One region of the Streptomyces sp. NPDC005408 genome, then DNA from elsewhere that is predicted to be linked to it. Evidence: riboswitches for the same ligand, from Rfam matches in the RefSeq annotation. Region 1 holds a riboswitch; each other region holds the start of a gene.

Region 1 (5,497 bases):
CCGCGCTTGACCGTCTCGCTGAAGTCGTACCGGACCTTCTTCACATCGAGTCCGGCGCTGTTCAGCTCCTGCCGGGCGTCCTTCTCGCTCTTGCCGATGAGGGCCGGAACCCGGGTGAACTGCCCGGAGCTGATGTACCAGACGCCCGCGCCCACGCCGAGCACGAGCAGCACCGCGACCAGGGCGGCGAGGACGCCGCGCCGCGGCACGCCACGGCGGCCGGTCTGCCGCGACTGATGGGGCGGCTCCGGCGGCGGCATCGTCAGCCGGGCGGTGTGGTTGACCCCGGGCTCCTCACGGGGCAGCACCCGGGGAATCACGCTCGTGGCGTCCTCCGAGGCGGACGGGGCCTCGGGTGCCTGGGTGTCCGGGGCCGCGTCCGCCACGATCGCCTGCGGCGGCACCAGGTCCAGCTGCTCGTCACTGAGCCCGGCCCGGGCCTCGCGAACCTGTGCCAGCAGCGCCACCGCGTCGTACGGGCGGACCTCGGGATTGCGGGCCGTGGCGCTCGCGACCAGCTCGTCGAACTCGACGGCGAGCCCCGGCACCAGCGCGGAGGGCGCCGGAATGTCCTCGTTCAGATGGTGGAACAGGACCTGGGCGGGGGTGTCCCCGGAGTGCGGCTTTGAGCCGGTCAGCATCTCGTAGAGGACGACCCCGCAGGCGTACACGTCGGCGCGGGTGTCTGCCGTGCCGTACTCGATCTGCTCCGGAGCGAGATACGAGACCGTGCCCAGCACGGTGCCGGTGGTGTTGGTGACCGAGCCGACCGCGCGTACGAGACCGAAGTCGGCGACCTTGACCCTGCCGTCGTCTCCTATCAGCACGTTCTCCGGCTTCATGTCCCGGTGGACGAACCCGGCCCGGTGGGCCGCGCCGAGCGCGGCCAGCACGGGCTCCATGATGTCGAGCGCGGCCCGCGGCTGAAGGGCCCCGCGCTCGCGCAGTACGTCGCGGAGTGTGCAGCCCGCGACGTACTCCATGGCCAGATAGACGTACGCACCCTCGGCGCCCTGGTCGAAGACCCCGACCACATTGGGGTGGGCGAGGCGCGCCACGGACTTGGCCTCGCGGATGAAGCGCTCCACGAACGAGGCGTCGGTGGCGAGGGCGGGGTGCATCACCTTGAGCGCGAGCACCCGGTCGAGTCGGGTGTCGACGGCCCGGTAGACCGTGGCCATACCGCCGACTGCGATGCGTGCGTCGACGCGGTAGCGGCCGTCGAGCACCTGCCCGACGAGGGGGTCCTTGAGGGTCGTATCCACGCGGGAGATTCTACGAGTCATGACCGACAGGCCCGACGCACCGGGGTGGGACCGGAGCCGTACTGCAGCCGAGCTGTGACAGCCCGGGCCTTCCGGGGGCGCTGCCCCCGGACCCCAGCACCTCAAACGCCGGCGGGGCTTGATTTTCCCCACCCCGCGCAGCGGTCAGAACGCCGGGCGTTCCGGGTCCAGCGCCGCCCGGCCCTCGTGCGGGGAGGACGCTTCCGCGAAGTGCCGGCGCGGAATGCGTCCCGCCCGCCGCGCCAAGCGTCCCGCCTCCACCGCGTGCCGCATCGCCTCCGCCATCAGCACCGGCTCCTGCGCCCGCGTGACCGCCGACGCCAGCATCACCGCCCCGCAGCCCAGCTCCATCGCGAGTGCGGCGTCGGACGCCGTACCCGCCCCGGCGTCCAAAATGACCGGCACGCGCGCGTGCTCGACGATCAGCTGGAAGTTGTGGGGGTTGCGAATGCCCAGGCCGGAGCCGATCGGTGAGCCCAGCGGCATGATCGCCGCGCAGCCCACGTCCTCCAGCTTCCGGGCGAGCACGGGGTCGTCATTGGTGTACGGCAGCACGGTGAAGCCGTCGTCGACCAGTGTCTCGGCCGCCTCCAGCAGCTCGATCGGATCGGGCAGCAGCGTCCGCTCGTCCGCGACGACTTCGAGCTTGATCCAGTCCGTGCCGAGCGCCTCACGCGCGAGGCGGGCGGTCAGGACGGCCTCTCCGGCCGTGAAGCAGCCCGCCGTATTGGGCAGGACGCGGATGTTCAGCTTCTCCAGGACGGACAGCACGGAGCCCTGAACGGTGGGGTCGAGGCGGCGCATCGCGACCGTCGTGAGTTCGGTGCCGCTCGCGACGAGGGAGCGTTCGAGGATGTCGAGGCTGGGCGCCCCGCCCGTACCCATGATCAGCCGGGAGTTGAACGTGGTGTCGCCGATGGTGAGACGGTCGTCTGCCATGGCTGCTCAGCCTCCCTGCACGGCGGTGAGGACTTCGACCCGGTCGCCGTCGCCGAGGACCGTGCCGGACCACTGACTGCGTGGCACGACCGCCTCGTTGAGGGCGGCGGCGACCCCGGACGGAGCGGCGCTGAGGTCGGCGACCAGGCTGTCCAGGGTCGTTCCGGTGGCGAGTTCACGCGTCTCGCCGTTGACGGAGACGTTCATACGGGCTGCTCCAGACGTACGGGAGAGAAACGGCGCGGGGTGAAGGCGCGTGCCTCGTCCGGCAGCGCGCCGCTGACCAGCAGTTCGGCCATCACATCGCCGGTGACGGGGGTCAGCAGCACCCCGTTGCGGTAGTGGCCGGTGGCCAGATGCAGACCGGGCAGGGCACTCGGGCCCAGCAGCGGCGCATTGTCGGGAGAGCCGGGGCGCAGCCCCGCGCGGGTCTCGGTGAGCGGAAGCTCGGTGATGCCGGGCACCAGTTCGTGCGCGTCGCGCAGCAGCTCGTAGACCCCGCCGGCGGTGACCGTTCTGTCCCAGCCGAGCTCCTCGCTCGTCGCTCCGACGACCAGCTCGCCGTTCTCGCGCGGCACCAGATAGACATCGCTGCCGCGCACGACCGCCCGCACGGTCCGGGAGAGGAAGGGTGCGTACGCGGGCGGCACGGTCAGCCGCAGGACCTGGCCCTTCACCGGCCGTACCGGAGGCAGCACATCCGCCGGTACGCCGCCGAGCCTGCCGCTCAGACTGCCGCCCGCCAGGACGACCTGGTCCGCCGTGAGCTCCTCGCCGTCCGTCAGCACGGCTCCGGCCGCCCGGTCCCGTACCACCGAAAGCCGCTCGGCCCAGCCGCGGTGGAAGATCACCCCGGCGCGTTCGCAGGCCTTCACCAGCGCCCCTGCCAGCCGCCGGGGATCGACCTGGTGGTCGCCGTCCACCCGCAGACCCCCGCGTACGCCGGGCGCCAGCATCGGCTCGAGTCGCCTGCATTCGCGCCCGCTCAGCCACTCCGACTCCAGGCCGGACCGGCGTTGCAGGGCATGCAGTTCACGCAGGTGCGCCCGGTCGTCGGCGTCGAGCGCGACGGCGAGCGTGCCGCACGCGCGGTAGCCCACCGACTGCCCGCTCGCCTCCTCCAGCTCGGCGACGAAGTCCGGATAGCGGCGTGCGGATTCGAGATTGAGACCGAGGAGTGTCTGCTCGCCGTAGTGCAGCTCGGTGACGGCGGCGAGCATGCCCGCGGCGACCTGTGCGGCCCCGCCGCCCGGCTCGGGATCGGCGAGCGCGACCCGCAGTCCGCGCTGCGCCGCGCGCCAGGCCGTGACCAGGCCGATGATTCCGCCCCCGATGACGAGGACGTCTGAAGTGCGCGTTTCGGAAATACGCGACATGGGCGTCCAGCCCCTCCCTTCGCCGGCATGACCCGGATCAGGTTCGTACGGTCGGAGGCCGTCCAGCCTCCCTCTCAGCCCGGTGCGTCCGGGCTCCCGCGAGTGCCTTACGGTGGCCACCCTAACCCCCGCCCTCAACTCGCAGTAAGGGAGCCGACGCTGTGGCACGGTCGCTCGACGGTCTTGTCCTCTCGCCGGTCGCCGACCAGGCTCCGGGCCAGGTGGGCACCCGCACCCGCTTCACGTACCACGAGCGGGACGGCCGGATCTGGGCCGATTACGAGGGTGGCGACGTGGTGCGCGGCCATCTCGTGGGGACGCGGGAGGGTGACCGCCTCGACTTCCGCTACGTACAGCTGAAGACGGACGGCGGGACGTCGTCCGGGCACTGTGTCTCCGCCGTGGTCGAGCTGGAGGACGGACGGCTGCGCCTGGAGGAGAGCTGGGAGTGGGAGTCCCAGGAGGGCAGCGGGACGAGCGTTGTCGAGGAACTGGTTTCCTGACGGGCCGTCAGATGCGTAAGGTTGACGGGTGAGCGATCAGCAGAACCCCGAGCAGCAGCCGGCGCACGCAGCGAAGACGCACGACGCACGGCGCGTGGTCGTCGTCGGCGCGGGAATGGCCGGAGTGCAGACCGCCGTGGCCCTGCGCGAGCAGGGCTTCACCGGACCGGTCACCCTGATCGGCGCCGAGCCCCACCAGCCGTACGACAGACCGCCGCTCTCCAAGGCGATCCTGCTCGGCAAGGCAGAGGGCTCGGCCTTCGAGGTCGACTTCGAGGCGCTCGCCATCGAGCTGCGGCTGGGCTGCGAAGTGCTCGGCGTACGCTCCGATGCCCATGAGCTGGACACCGAGGCGGGAGCCTTCCCGTACGACGTCCTGGTCATCGCCAGCGGCGCCGAGCCGATCACGCTGCCGGGCACCGAGGGTGTGCCCGGAGTCCATCTGCTGCGCACCCTCGACGACGCCGCACGGCTGCGCCCCGTCATCGCCCAGCAGCACGACATGGTGGTCGTCGGCGCGGGCTGGATCGGCGCGGAATTCGCCACGGCCGCCCGCGAGGCAGGCTGCGCGGTCACCGTCGTCGAGGCGGCCGACCGCCCCCTCGCGGGCGCCCTGCCCGCCGAGGTCGCCGCCCCGATGACCGACTGGTACGCGGAGTACGGCACCGAACTGATCACCCACGCGCGCGTGGCCGCCATCGAACCCGGCAGGGTGATCCTCGCGGACGGCCGTGAGCTCGCGGCCGGAGCCGTGGTCGTCGGCATCGGCGCACGCCCCGCCACGGGCTGGCTGGCCGGTTCCGGCATCGCGCTCGGCCCGGACGGCGCAATCACCGCCGACGAGCATCTGCGCACCTCTCTGCCCGATGTGTACGCGGTCGGCGACTGCGCCTCCTTCCCGTCCGGCCGCTACGGCCGGCGGCTGCTCGTGCACCACTGGGACAACGCCCTGCAGGGGCCACGCACGGTGGCCGCCAATGTGATCGCGAGCGGCCTCGGGCAGCCGCCGCAGGTCTACGACCCTGTGCCGTACTTCTGGTCCGAACAGTTCGGCCGCTTCGTGCAGTACGCGGGTCACCATTCCGCCGCCGACACGATGGTGTGGCGCGGCGATCCGGCGGGCGCCGCCTGGACGGTGCTCTGGCTGCGCGAGGGCTCCCTGGTCGCCCTTCTCGCCGTCGGCAGGGCCCGCGACCTGATGCAAGGGCGCAAGCTCATCCTGTCCGGCGCACGGCTGGATCCGGACCTCGCCGCGGACCCCTCCGTGCCTCTGAAAGCGGCGGCTGTGGCGTAGTCCTGCCAGGGTCCGGCTACCGACTGTCAGTCCGGGATGGCAGGCTTGTCCTGTGACCGAGATTGACGCAAAGATCGATGCTCTCGTCCCCGCCTGGCT
Region 2 (5,497 bases), on a different contig from region 1:
CCGAAGACCGTAATGACCGCGACCAGAACGACGACCGCGACCGGGGGGCCGCTCGGCTGAGTGGCCCTCTGTTCCGGGACGAGATGCCGCAGGAGCCCATGCCCACCCCGCCGCCGGCGCCAGAGCCGCCGCAGAAGAAGCGGGCCGGCCGTGATCTGCGGGCGGCCATAGGGGTCGGTGTCGGGCTCGGCGCGGTGATCGTGGCATCGCTCTTCATCGTCAAGGCCGTGTTCGTCGGCGTGATAGCGGTCGCCGTCGTCGTCGGGCTGTGGGAGCTCACCTCGCGTCTCGAGGAGCGCAAGCAGATCAAGGCGCCGCTGGTGCCGCTCGCGGTGGGCGGCGCGGCAATGGTCGTGGCCGGCTATGTGCGCGGTGCGGAGGGCGCCTGGGTCGCGATGGCACTCACAGCGCTCGCGGTGCTGGTCTGGCGGATGACGGAACCCCCCGAGGGATATCTGAAGGACGTCACGGCAGGCGTCTTTGCTGCGTTCTACGTGCCGTTCCTGGCGACGTTCGTCGCGATGATGCTCACCGCCGACGACGGGCCGCAGCGGGTGCTCACCTTCCTGGTGCTGACCGTGGTGAGCGACACGGGTGCGTACGCCGTCGGCTGGCGCTTCGGCAAGCACAAGCTCGCGCCGCGCATCAGCCCCGGGAAGACCCGCGAGGGCCTGGTCGGCGCGGTGGCGTTCGCGATGGTGGCGGGCGCGCTGCTCATGGAGTTCGTGATCGACGACGGCACCTGGTGGCAGGGTCTGCTGCTCGGCTTCGCGGTCGCGGCCAGTGCGACGCTCGGCGACCTGGGCGAGTCGATGATCAAGCGGGATCTCGGCATCAAGGACATGGGCACGCTGCTGCCGGGACACGGCGGCATCATGGACCGTCTCGACTCGCTGCTGCCCACCGCTCCGGTGGTGTGGCTGCTGATGGTGATCTTCGTCGGGTCCGGCTGACCTGCGCGTTTGACGTGAGGGGTTCGTTGTCCACAGGGCGGCGAACCCCTCTTCGTATCTCTGCGACACTGGTAGGACCATGCCCAAGCCCGGAGAACTCATTTTCGTCGCGCCCCGCGGAGCCAAGAAGCCCCCGCGGCACCTTGCCGACCTCACGCCCGCCGAGCGCAAGGACGCCGTCGCCGCGATCGGCGAGAAGCCGTTTCGCGCCAAGCAGCTCTCGCAGCACTACTTCGCGCGGTATGCCCACGACCCCGCCCAGTGGACCGACATCCCCGCGGCCGCGCGCGAGAAGCTCGCTTCCGAGCTGCTGCCCGACCTGATGTCGGTCGTTCGGCACATCTCGTGCGACGACGACACCACCCGCAAGACCCTGTGGCGGCTGCACGACGGCACGCTCGTCGAGTCCGTGCTCATGCGCTACCCGGACCGGGTGACGATGTGCATCTCCTCGCAGGCCGGCTGCGGGATGAACTGTCCGTTCTGCGCCACCGGGCAGGCGGGTCTCGACCGGAATCTGTCGACCGCCGAGATCGTGCACCAGATCGTCGACGCCATGCGCGCCCTGCGCGACGGCGAGGTGCCGGGCGGCCCGGCGAGGCTGTCCAACATCGTCTTCATGGGCATGGGCGAGCCGCTCGCCAATTACAAGCGGGTCGTCGGCTCCATCCGCCGTCTGACCGACCCGGAGCCGGACGGTCTCGGACTCTCGCAGCGTGGGATCACCGTCTCGACCGTCGGTCTGGTGCCCGCGATGCACCGCCTCGCCGACGAGGGCTTCAAGTGCCGTCTCGCCGTTTCGCTGCACGCACCGGACGACGAGCTGCGCGACACCCTGGTCCCGGTCAACACACGCTGGAAGGTCCGCGAGGTCCTGGACGCAGCCTGGGAGTACGCGGAGAAGTCCGGCCGCCGTATCTCCATCGAGTACGCGCTGATCAGGGACATCAATGACCAGGCGTGGCGGGGCGATCTGCTCGGCCGCCTGCTGAAGGGAAAGCGGGTCCACGTCAATCTGATCCCGCTCAACCCGACGCCGGGATCGAAGTGGACGGCATCCCGCCCCGAGGACGAGAAGGCCTTCGTGGAGGCGATCGCGGCCCATGGTGTGCCCGTGACCGTCCGGGACACCCGTGGCCAGGAGATCGACGGAGCCTGCGGACAGCTCGCGGCATCCGAGCGGTAGTCTGGGCTCGAACATTTGCATATTCCGACAGGGGAGCGCCACAGCGCTGAGAGTGCGACGCCGTCAGGTCGCAGACCCTCTGAACCTTGCCCAGGTCATTCTGGGTAGGAAGTTCGGTCACCACTCAAGCTGTTGCGCCCTGCTCACACCGTGTGAGCAGGGCCGCGTCTCTTCCTGGTCACTCCAGGAGGAATTTCAGTGAGCACCACCAAGAAGTGGGCGGTTTCCACCATTGCCGTCGCGCTCGGCGTCTCGACGCTCGCCGCGTGCGGGGAGTCCAAGAACTCCTCGACCGACAGCGGCCCGAAGTCCAAGACCGTGACGCTCGTCAGCCACGACTCGTTCGTCGCCTCCCCCGCCGTACTGAAGCAGTTCACCAAGGAGACCGGCTACACGGTCAAGCTGCTCCAGAGCGGTGACGCGGGCGCCGCCCTCAACAAGGAGATCCTCACCAAGGGCTCCCCGCAGGGCGATGTCTTCTTCGGCGTCGACAACACCCTTCTCTCGCGCGCTCTGGACAATGATCTGTTCACTCCGTACGAGGCCAAGGGCCTGGACCAGGTGCCCGACGAGGTGCAGCTCGACAAGGACAAGCACCGCGTCACGCCCGTCGACACCGGCGACATCTGCGTCAACTACGACAAGAAGTACTTCGCCGACAAGAAGCTGGCGCCGCCGCAGTCCTTCGACGACCTGATCAAGCCCGAGTACAAGAACCTGCTGGTCACGGAGAACGCGGCGACGTCGTCGCCCGGCCTCGGTTTCCTCCTCGGCAGCGTCGGCAAGTACGGCGAGGACGGCTGGCAGGACTACTGGAAGAAGCTGAAGAGCAACGGCGTCAAGGTCGTCGACGGCTGGGAGCAGGCGTACAACAACGAGTTCTCCGGTTCCGCCGGCGGCAAGAAGGCCAAGGGGGACCGGCCGCTCGTCGTCTCGTACGCCTCCAGCCCGCCGGCCGAGGTGGTCTTCGCCAAGCCGCAGCCGACCGGGGCGCCGACCGGGGTCGCGACCGGAACCTGCTTCCGCCAGACGGAGTTCGCGGGCTTGCTGAACGGCGCGAAGAACGAGGAGGGCGGCAAGGCCCTGCTGGACTTCCTGATCTCCAAGCAGTTCCAGGAGGACATGCCGCTCAACATGTTCGTCTACCCGGTGGTCAAGGGCGCGAAGCTGCCCGAGGCGTTCACCAAGTTCGGCGCCGTCATCGACAAGCCGGAGACCGTCGCCCCCGACAAGATCGCCAAGAACCGTGAGCAGTGGGTCCAGTCATGGTCCTCGCTCGTACTGAAGTAACGAAGTCCGTCCGCGGGAATGCGGCGCGGCTCGGGCTGATGGCCGGGCCCGTCGTGTTCTTCGCGGTCTTCTTCGCCTACCCCGTCGTCTCGATCGTCGGCCGCGGCCTCCAGGTCGACGGGGTATGGCAGTTCGGCCGGATCGGCGAGGTGCTGAGCCGCGCCGACATCCAGCACGTGCTCTGGTTCACCTTCTGGCAGGCCCTCGCCTCCACCGCGCTCACGCTGCTGATCGCGCTGCCCGGCGCGTATGTCTTCGCACGCTTCGACTTTCCTTGCAAGCGGCTGCTGAAGGCGGTGGTGACCGTCCCGTTCGTGCTGCCGACCGTCGTCGTGGGGACCGCGTTCCTGGCGCTCCTCGGCCGAGGCGGACTGCTCGACGAGCTGTGGGGCATCAGGCTGGACACCACCGTGTGGGCGATTCTGCTCGCACACGTCTTCTTCAACTACGCCGTGGTCGTACGGACCGTGGGCGGCCTGTGGTCACAGCTCGACCCGCGTCAGGAGGAGGCCGCCCGGGTGCTGGGTGCCGGGCGGCTCGCAGCCTGGCGGCGGGTGACGCTGCCCGCGCTCGGGCCCGCCGTCGCCGCGGCCGCCCTGATGGTCTTCCTCTTCACCTTCACCTCGTTCGGCGTCGTACAGATCCTCGGCGGGCCGACTTTCTCCACGCTTGAGGTGGAGATCTACCGGCAGACCGCCCAGCTGCTGGATCTGCCGACGGCGGCCGTGCTCACCCTGGTGCAGTTCGCCGCCGTCGGCGCGATCCTCGCCGTTCACGCGTCGATGGTGCGGCGGCGGGAGAGCGCGCTGAGACTGGTCGACCCCGCGCAGACCGCACGCAGGCCGCGTGGCGCCGGGCAGTGGGCGCTGCTCGGCGGGGTGCTGCTCACCGTGCTGCTGCTGATCCTGATGCCGCTGGGGGTGCTCGTCGAACGCTCGTTGGACGGGCCGGGCGGTTACGGATTCGACTTCTACCGGGCCCTGCATTCGACAGGTGATGCGGGCAGCAGCTTCCTCGTCCCGCCGATCGAGGCGATCTGGAACTCGATGCAGTACGCGCTGGCGGCGACGGCTGTCGCACTGGTCGTCGGCGGGCTCGCGGCGGCAGCGCTCACCCGGCGCGCGGGGCGGCTCGTGCGCGGGTTCGACGCGCTGCTGATGCTTCCGCTCGGGGTCTCCGCGGTGACCGTCGGCTTCGGTTTTCTGATCACCCTCGACAAGCCGCCGCTCGATCTGCGGACGTCGTGGATTCTCGTACCGCTGGCGCAGGCACTGGTCGGTATCCCGTTCGTCGTACGGACCATGCTGCCGGTCCTCCGGGCGGTCGACGAGCGGCTGCGCGAGGCCGCTGCCGTGCTCGGGGCCTCGCCGCTGCGCGTGTGGCGTGAGGTCGACCTGCCCATGGTGCGGCGTGCGCTGCTGATTGCGGCGGGGTTCGCCTTCGCCGTCTCGCTCGGCGAGTTCGGGGCGACCGTCTTCATCGCCAGGCCCGACAATCCGACGCTGCCGGTCGCCGTGGCACGCCTGCTCGGCCGACCCGGCGAGCTCAACTACGGGCAGGCGATGGCCCTTTCGACGATCCTGATGATGGTGTGCGCGGCGGCACTGTTGCTCCTCGAACGCATCCGTACCGACAAGACCTCCGGGGAGTTCTGATGGCCTTGCTGCGACTGGAGGACGTGACCGTACGGTTCGGGGCGCGGGCGGCCCTCGACTCGGTGGACCTGGAGGTCGCCGAGCACGAGATCGTCTGCGTGGTGGGGCCGAGCGGCAGCGGCAAGTCCACGCTGCTGCGGATCGTCGCCGGGCTCCAGTCCGCCGACGCCGGACGGGTGCTGCTGTCCGGCGTCGACCAGGCAGGGGTGCCGGTGCACCGGCGCGGAGTCGGCCTGATGTTCCAGGACCACCAGCTCTTCCCGCAGCGTGACGTCGGCGGCAATGTCGCCTTCGGGCTGCGGATGCGCGGTGTCGGCCGGGCCGAACAGGCGCGCCGCGTCAACGAGTTGCTGAAGCTCGTCGGGCTGCCGGCCGCTCAGCGCCGGGCCGTGGCCTCGCTTTCCGGCGGCGAG
Region 3 (5,497 bases), on a different contig from region 1:
GCAGGCTCGAGGACTCGCTTGTGCACTGGCGGGACGCGATCGGCGTCCCGGTCTACTTCGCGGTCTACCGCGAGGGTGAGATCGAGATCGTCGCCGTCGCCGACACCCCGTACGCGCCCGCGGTCGACGAGTGGGCCGACTTCCGTGAGACCGGACATGCGCATGCGCTCGGCCAGTGTCTGCTGAGCCAGCTCGACGAGCAGGGCCGCCGCGATCATCTGGATCGCCACCGCGTGCAGCCGGTGACTCCCTATTCAGTACGCGACCGTCGCACGTTGCTCGACCGGCTCGCTTCGATGGAGCGGATGCAACCAGTCGTGGAGCGACAGGAATATGCGCTCGGCACGGTCTGTGCCGCAATCCCGATCACGGCCGGATCCGGCGCCGCGGCGATGGCCATTTCTCTCCCCCTTCACCAGGAAGGACGGTTGCTCCCTGCGGTCGAGCAACTACGCAACGGAATAGGGGGACTCCTCAGCTCCCTCGCGTTCTCTATCAGTATCTGAAAAATCACTCCTTGTGATCTGGTAGTGCGTACTGGACGATTACGTCAAGAGGGCCATAGTGGATCATTCCTGGCCGTTTTCTGCCGAGCTTTTCGTTCACTGGTTCATCCAATGCGGGGTACACGATGCGCGAGTCGGTCCAGGCCGAGGTTCTGATGAGTTTCCTTGTCTCCGAGGAGCTCTCATTCCGGATCCCGGTGGAGCTCCGGTACGAGACGAAGGATCCGTACGCGGTCCGGATGACCTTCCACCTGCCCGGAGATGCCCCTGTGACCTGGGCCTTCGGTCGCGAGTTGCTGGTGGACGGCATCAACGGCCCGAGCGGGGACGGCGATGTGCACATCGCGCCGACGCGTCCCGAGGGGCTGTCCGATGTGATCGTCCGGCTCCAGGTCGGCTGCGACCGGGCGCTGTTCCGGGTGAGTGCGGCGCCGCTTGTGGCCTTCCTCGACCGCACGGACAAGCTGGTGCCGCTGGGGCAGGAGCGTACGTTCGGTGACTTCGAGTGCAATCTCGAAGAGGCGCTCGGGCGCATTCTCGCGGAGGAGAGCGCCGGCTGAGCGGCCGCGGCCTTCGGAATCGTCCGCCGCGGCGCCAACCGCCGCCATCTTCCCCCTACTTCTTGCGGCGGCGGCCCCTACCGCCTCTCAGCGCTGCCCTGCCCGCGGCCGCCGAAAGGCCCGGCCGGTCGGCGGAGACCACCAGCGCCGCGAGGGCGGTGGTCACCGGCACCGAGGCGACGAGGCCGATCGACCCGATCAGGGTCCGTACGATCTCGGTCGCCACCAGCTCGCTGCTGGCCACCGTTCCCACGCTGCTCTGTGCGATCGAGAAGAGCAGCAGCAGAGGCAACGCGGCGCCTGCGTAGGCCAGTACGAGCGTGTTGACGACGGACGCGATGTGGTCCCGGCCGATGCGGATGCCCGCCCGGTAGAGCCCCCGCGGGCCCATGTCCGGGTCCGCCTGGTGCAGTTCCCACACCGCCGAGGTCTGGGTCACCGTCACATCGTCGAGCACACCCAGCGAGCCGATGATGACGCTCGCCAGCAGCAGACCGCTCAGGTCGATGTTCGGATAGAGGCCGTGGATCAGGCCGGTGCTGTCGTCGGTGTTGCCGGTCAGACTCGCCCAGCCGATGAAGAGCGAGCCGAGCAGCCCGATCAGCAGCAGAGAGATCAGCGTGCCGAGGACAGCGACCGAGGTGCGCGCGGTGAGCCCGTGGCACAGATAGAGCGCAATCAGCATGATCGCGCTCGCTCCGACCACCGCGACGATCAGCGGATTGGAGCCCTGCAGGATCGCGGGCAGGATGAACAGAGTCAGTACGGCGAAGGATGCGGCGAGCGCGATCAGCGCCATCACGCCGCGCATCCGCCCCACCAGCACCACCACGACCGCGAAGATCCCAGCCAGCAGTGCCATCGGGAAGCCGCGGTCCACATCGGTCACTGAGTACTGCAGATCACGGGGCGCGTCGGGGGCGTACGCCACCACCACACCCTGGCCCTGGCTCAGCTGACGGGGCGCGTCCGGCTGGACGATCTCGGTGAAGGTGCGGCCCTTGTCCTTGCCGGTGGTGACCTTGATCGTCGCCTTCCCGCAGCTGCCCTTCTGGGCGTTGACCGCCTCGCGTCCCTCGGGTGTGGAGGTGTCGCCGGTCGGCGGGACCTGCGCGGCGTTCACGTCCTTGCAATTGACCTTCTCGACCCGCACCACCTTGCCCTGCTCGGTCTGCCGGTCGAAGCCGACACCGGTGCGCTCATGGCCGGGGGCGCCACCCGGCCAGAGCACGACCAGGCCGACGACGACGGCCGCGGCGAAAGGAATCAGCACCGCGGCGATGACCTTGCGGAGGTGCTGCGAGACGGGCGCGGCGGGCCCATGGCTGTGCGTGTGGCCATGGGGGTCGGGCGTCTGCGGCGGAGGTGTCGGCGATGAGGTCACCGACCGATCATCGCAAGAACGAGGGGGCCCTCTGTTCAGCGCGCCAGAAGTGACGCTAGCGTGGTGGCACCTTTGCACACGCGGGAGCTCGGAGCACCGGGCTGAGAGGGCGCTGAAATCCGTACGAACTGTACGGAAGTGGCTGCGCCGACCGCCGAACCTGTTACCGGGTAATGCCGGCGTAGGGAGTAGGTCACGATGACCGTTCAGGACGCACGCACGCCTGCCTCGAATCAGCCCGAGGCCGGGAAGTCCATCGGCTGGCACAAGGGATACGTCGAGGGTTCGCGCCCCGACCTCCGGGTGCCGGTCCGCCAGGTGCACCTCACCAACGGCAAGGACGTGACGCTGTACGACACGTCCGGCCCGTACACCGATCCGAACGTCGAGACCGACGTCCGCCGCGGACTTTCGCCGCTGCGGGAGAACTGGATCATCGGCCGTGGCGACACCGAGGAGTACGCGGGCCGCCCGGTCCGCCCCGAGGACGACGGGATCAAGCACACCTCGCCGAGGGGCGGTCTGCGCAACCTCGACGCGGTCTTCCCCGGCCGTCCGCGCCAGCCCCGCCGGGGCCGCGACGGACAGGCGGTGACGCAGCTCGCGTACGCCCGTCGTGACGAGATCACGCCCGAGATGGAGTACGTCGCGATCCGCGAGAACGTCTCCCCCGAGGTCGTACGCGAGGAGATCGCCGCGGGCCGGGCCGTCCTGCCGGCCAACGTCAACCACCCGGAGATCGAGCCGATGATCATCGGCAAGCGGTTCCTGGTGAAGGTCAACGCCAACATCGGCAACTCCGCGGTCACCTCCTCCATCGAGGAGGAGGTCGAGAAGATGACCTGGGCCACGCGCTGGGGCGCGGACACGGTCATGGACCTCTCCACCGGCCGCAACATCCACACCACCCGCGAGTGGGTGCTGCGCAATTCCCCCGTGCCGATCGGCACCGTGCCGCTCTACCAGGCGCTCGAGAAGGTCGACGGCAAGGCCGAAGAGCTGACCTGGGAGATCTACAAGGACACGGTCATCGAGCAGGCCGAGCAGGGCGTCGACTACATGACCGTCCACGCGGGTGTGCGGCTGCCGTACGTCCCGCTGACCGCCAACCGCAAGACGGGCATCGTCTCGCGCGGCGGATCGATCATGGCGGCGTGGTGCCTGGCGCACCACAAGGAGTCGTTCCTCTACGAGAACTTCGAGGAGCTCTGCGAGATCCTCGCCGCGTACGACGTGACGTACTCGCTCGGCGACGGTCTTCGGCCCGGCTCGATCGCGGACGCCAACGACGAGGCGCAGTTCGCCGAGTTGCGCACACTCGGGGAACTCAACTCGATCGCCAAGCGTTTCAATGTGCAGACGATGATCGAAGGACCTGGTCACGTCCCGATGCACAAGATCAAGGAGAACATCGACCTCCAGCAGGAGATCTGCGAGGAGGCCCCGTTCTATACGCTCGGCCCGCTCACGACGGACGTGGCCCCGGCGTATGACCACATCACCTCCGGCATCGGGGCGGCGATGATCGCCTGGTGGGGCACCGCGATGCTCTGCTACGTCACGCCCAAGGAGCACTTGGGCCTGCCCAACCGCGACGACGTGAAGACCGGCGTCATCACCTACAAGATCGCCGCTCATGCGGCCGATCTCGCCAAGGGGCACCCGGGCGCGCAGGAGTGGGACGACGCGCTGTCCGACGCCCGTTTCGAGTTCCGGTGGGAGGACCAGTTCAATCTGGCCCTCGACCCGGACACGGCACGGGAGTTCCACGACGAGACGCTGCCGGCCGAGCCGGCGAAGACCGCGCACTTCTGCTCGATGTGCGGTCCGAAGTTCTGCAGCATGAAGATTAGCCAAAGCATCACAGAGCAGTTTGGCGGTACTGCGGCCGCGGGGGCGACGGCCGAGGAGGTTGCTGAGGGGATGCTCCGGAAGTCGAAGGAGTTCGCGGAGGCGGGGAATCGGGTCTACCTGCCGCTCGCCGACTGAGATCCAGTGGACGGCGATGCCTCGGGTGATCGGGGCATCGCCCGGCGCGGGTCGCCTCGTCTCACCGGTCCCTGTCTCTGCCGTCGATGTATGCGAGCAGCGCAAGGGCGAGAGCGAAGTGGGTATCGGCACCGTTCAGCCGCTTGACCACGTCGCTGTCTGGCACCACTACCGAGAGCGCGGTGGCCGCCAATGCGTACAACACGGCCATGACCACGATCACATTCATCGGCGTGATGAGGCTGTGCCAACTGCCCTCTACGCCAGGGTGGTCACCGCCTTCTGGGGTGCGCTCCAACAGCGGTGCAGTTATGTCATGAACTCCTTCGGCCAACTCATCGCCGATTGGGGAGGCTCCAGTCGAGGGCGTCTGCTTCGCAATCAGGCGTTCAACGCTGTTGGGATCCGCGCTGCGGTAGTCATCCAGCGCGTGCCTCCACGCGGCACTTGAAACGAAGGAGAGCTGCGGCTGAAGTTCGTCGAACAGGCCTCTCCATCGAGAGTCTGGGATCACGGACATTGCCCGTTGACTGACGAGCAGGATCTCGGCCAGACGGACCGGTGGGACCAGCCCTCTCAGTTGATCCTCGAAAGCCATCCTGATGGGTGCCATCGCTTGCCTTGTCTGTTCAGCCATGGCTTCACTGATGGGCGCCATGGCTTGACGAGTTTGCTCCTTTAGGTGTTCGAGCAGTGGCTCCATGGCTTGGCGGAGTTGCTCGCTCTGCATCTCTACCAACGGTGCCACTGCCTGCCGCATCTGCTCGTTCAGACGCTCGACCAGCGGTGCTACGGCACGCCTCGCGATGGCTGCACCTATGGGAGAAACCATAGGGATGTCAGATTTGTCGCTCACGAGTGCAGGGTATCCAGGCAATACGCCGTTTGCCGGAGGGTTGTCTCAACTGGTACTCGCGATGTAGGTACCGATGGCTGACCGCGGCGCTGGTGGGTGATCCTCACTGAGGCTCACGTTCCACGCGGGATGGCCAAAAGCATCACGGAGCGGTTTGGCGGTGCGGCGGCTGAGGGCGCATCGCTCCAGGACATCGCTGCGG

What was found. Region 1 has a riboswitch for thiamine pyrophosphate ahead of thiO (glycine oxidase ThiO). Riboswitches for the same ligand answer to the same signal wherever they lie in the genome.
Region 2: another riboswitch for thiamine pyrophosphate. It lies ahead of ABZS64_RS17610 (thiamine ABC transporter substrate-binding protein); the one in region 1 lies ahead of thiO (glycine oxidase ThiO).
Region 3: another riboswitch for thiamine pyrophosphate. It lies ahead of thiC (phosphomethylpyrimidine synthase ThiC); the one in region 1 lies ahead of thiO (glycine oxidase ThiO).

Annotation. Positions count from the first base shown of each region.
Region 1 covers NZ_JBEXEX010000031.1:36,964-42,460, reverse strand. Annotated here, with positions in the region: gene pknB (Stk1 family PASTA domain-containing Ser/Thr kinase) at 1-1,265, opposite strand, end outside; gene ABZS64_RS25685 (thiazole synthase) at 1,431-2,225, opposite strand; gene thiS (sulfur carrier protein ThiS) at 2,232-2,432, opposite strand; gene thiO (glycine oxidase ThiO) at 2,429-3,601, opposite strand; TPP riboswitch at 3,599-3,711, opposite strand; gene ABZS64_RS25670 (hypothetical protein) at 3,763-4,104, shown strand; gene ABZS64_RS25665 (FAD-dependent oxidoreductase) at 4,220-5,398, shown strand; gene ABZS64_RS25660 (Rv2175c family DNA-binding protein) at 5,451-5,497, shown strand, end outside.
Region 2 covers NZ_JBEXEX010000016.1:79,370-84,866, forward strand. Annotated here, with positions in the region: gene ABZS64_RS17600 (phosphatidate cytidylyltransferase) at 1-953, shown strand, start outside; gene rlmN (23S rRNA (adenine(2503)-C(2))-methyltransferase RlmN) at 1,033-2,139, shown strand; TPP riboswitch at 2,159-2,268, shown strand; gene ABZS64_RS17610 (thiamine ABC transporter substrate-binding protein) at 2,338-3,429, shown strand; gene ABZS64_RS17615 (iron ABC transporter permease) at 3,468-5,084, shown strand; gene ABZS64_RS17620 (ABC transporter ATP-binding protein) at 5,084-5,497, shown strand, end outside.
Region 3 covers NZ_JBEXEX010000003.1:294,719-300,215, forward strand. Annotated here, with positions in the region: gene ABZS64_RS05320 (helix-turn-helix domain-containing protein) at 1-506, shown strand, start outside; gene ABZS64_RS05325 (SsgA family sporulation/cell division regulator) at 632-1,066, shown strand; gene ABZS64_RS05330 (YibE/F family protein) at 1,122-2,450, opposite strand; TPP riboswitch at 2,521-2,655, shown strand; gene thiC (phosphomethylpyrimidine synthase ThiC) at 2,649-4,439, shown strand; gene ABZS64_RS05340 (hypothetical protein) at 4,501-5,295, opposite strand.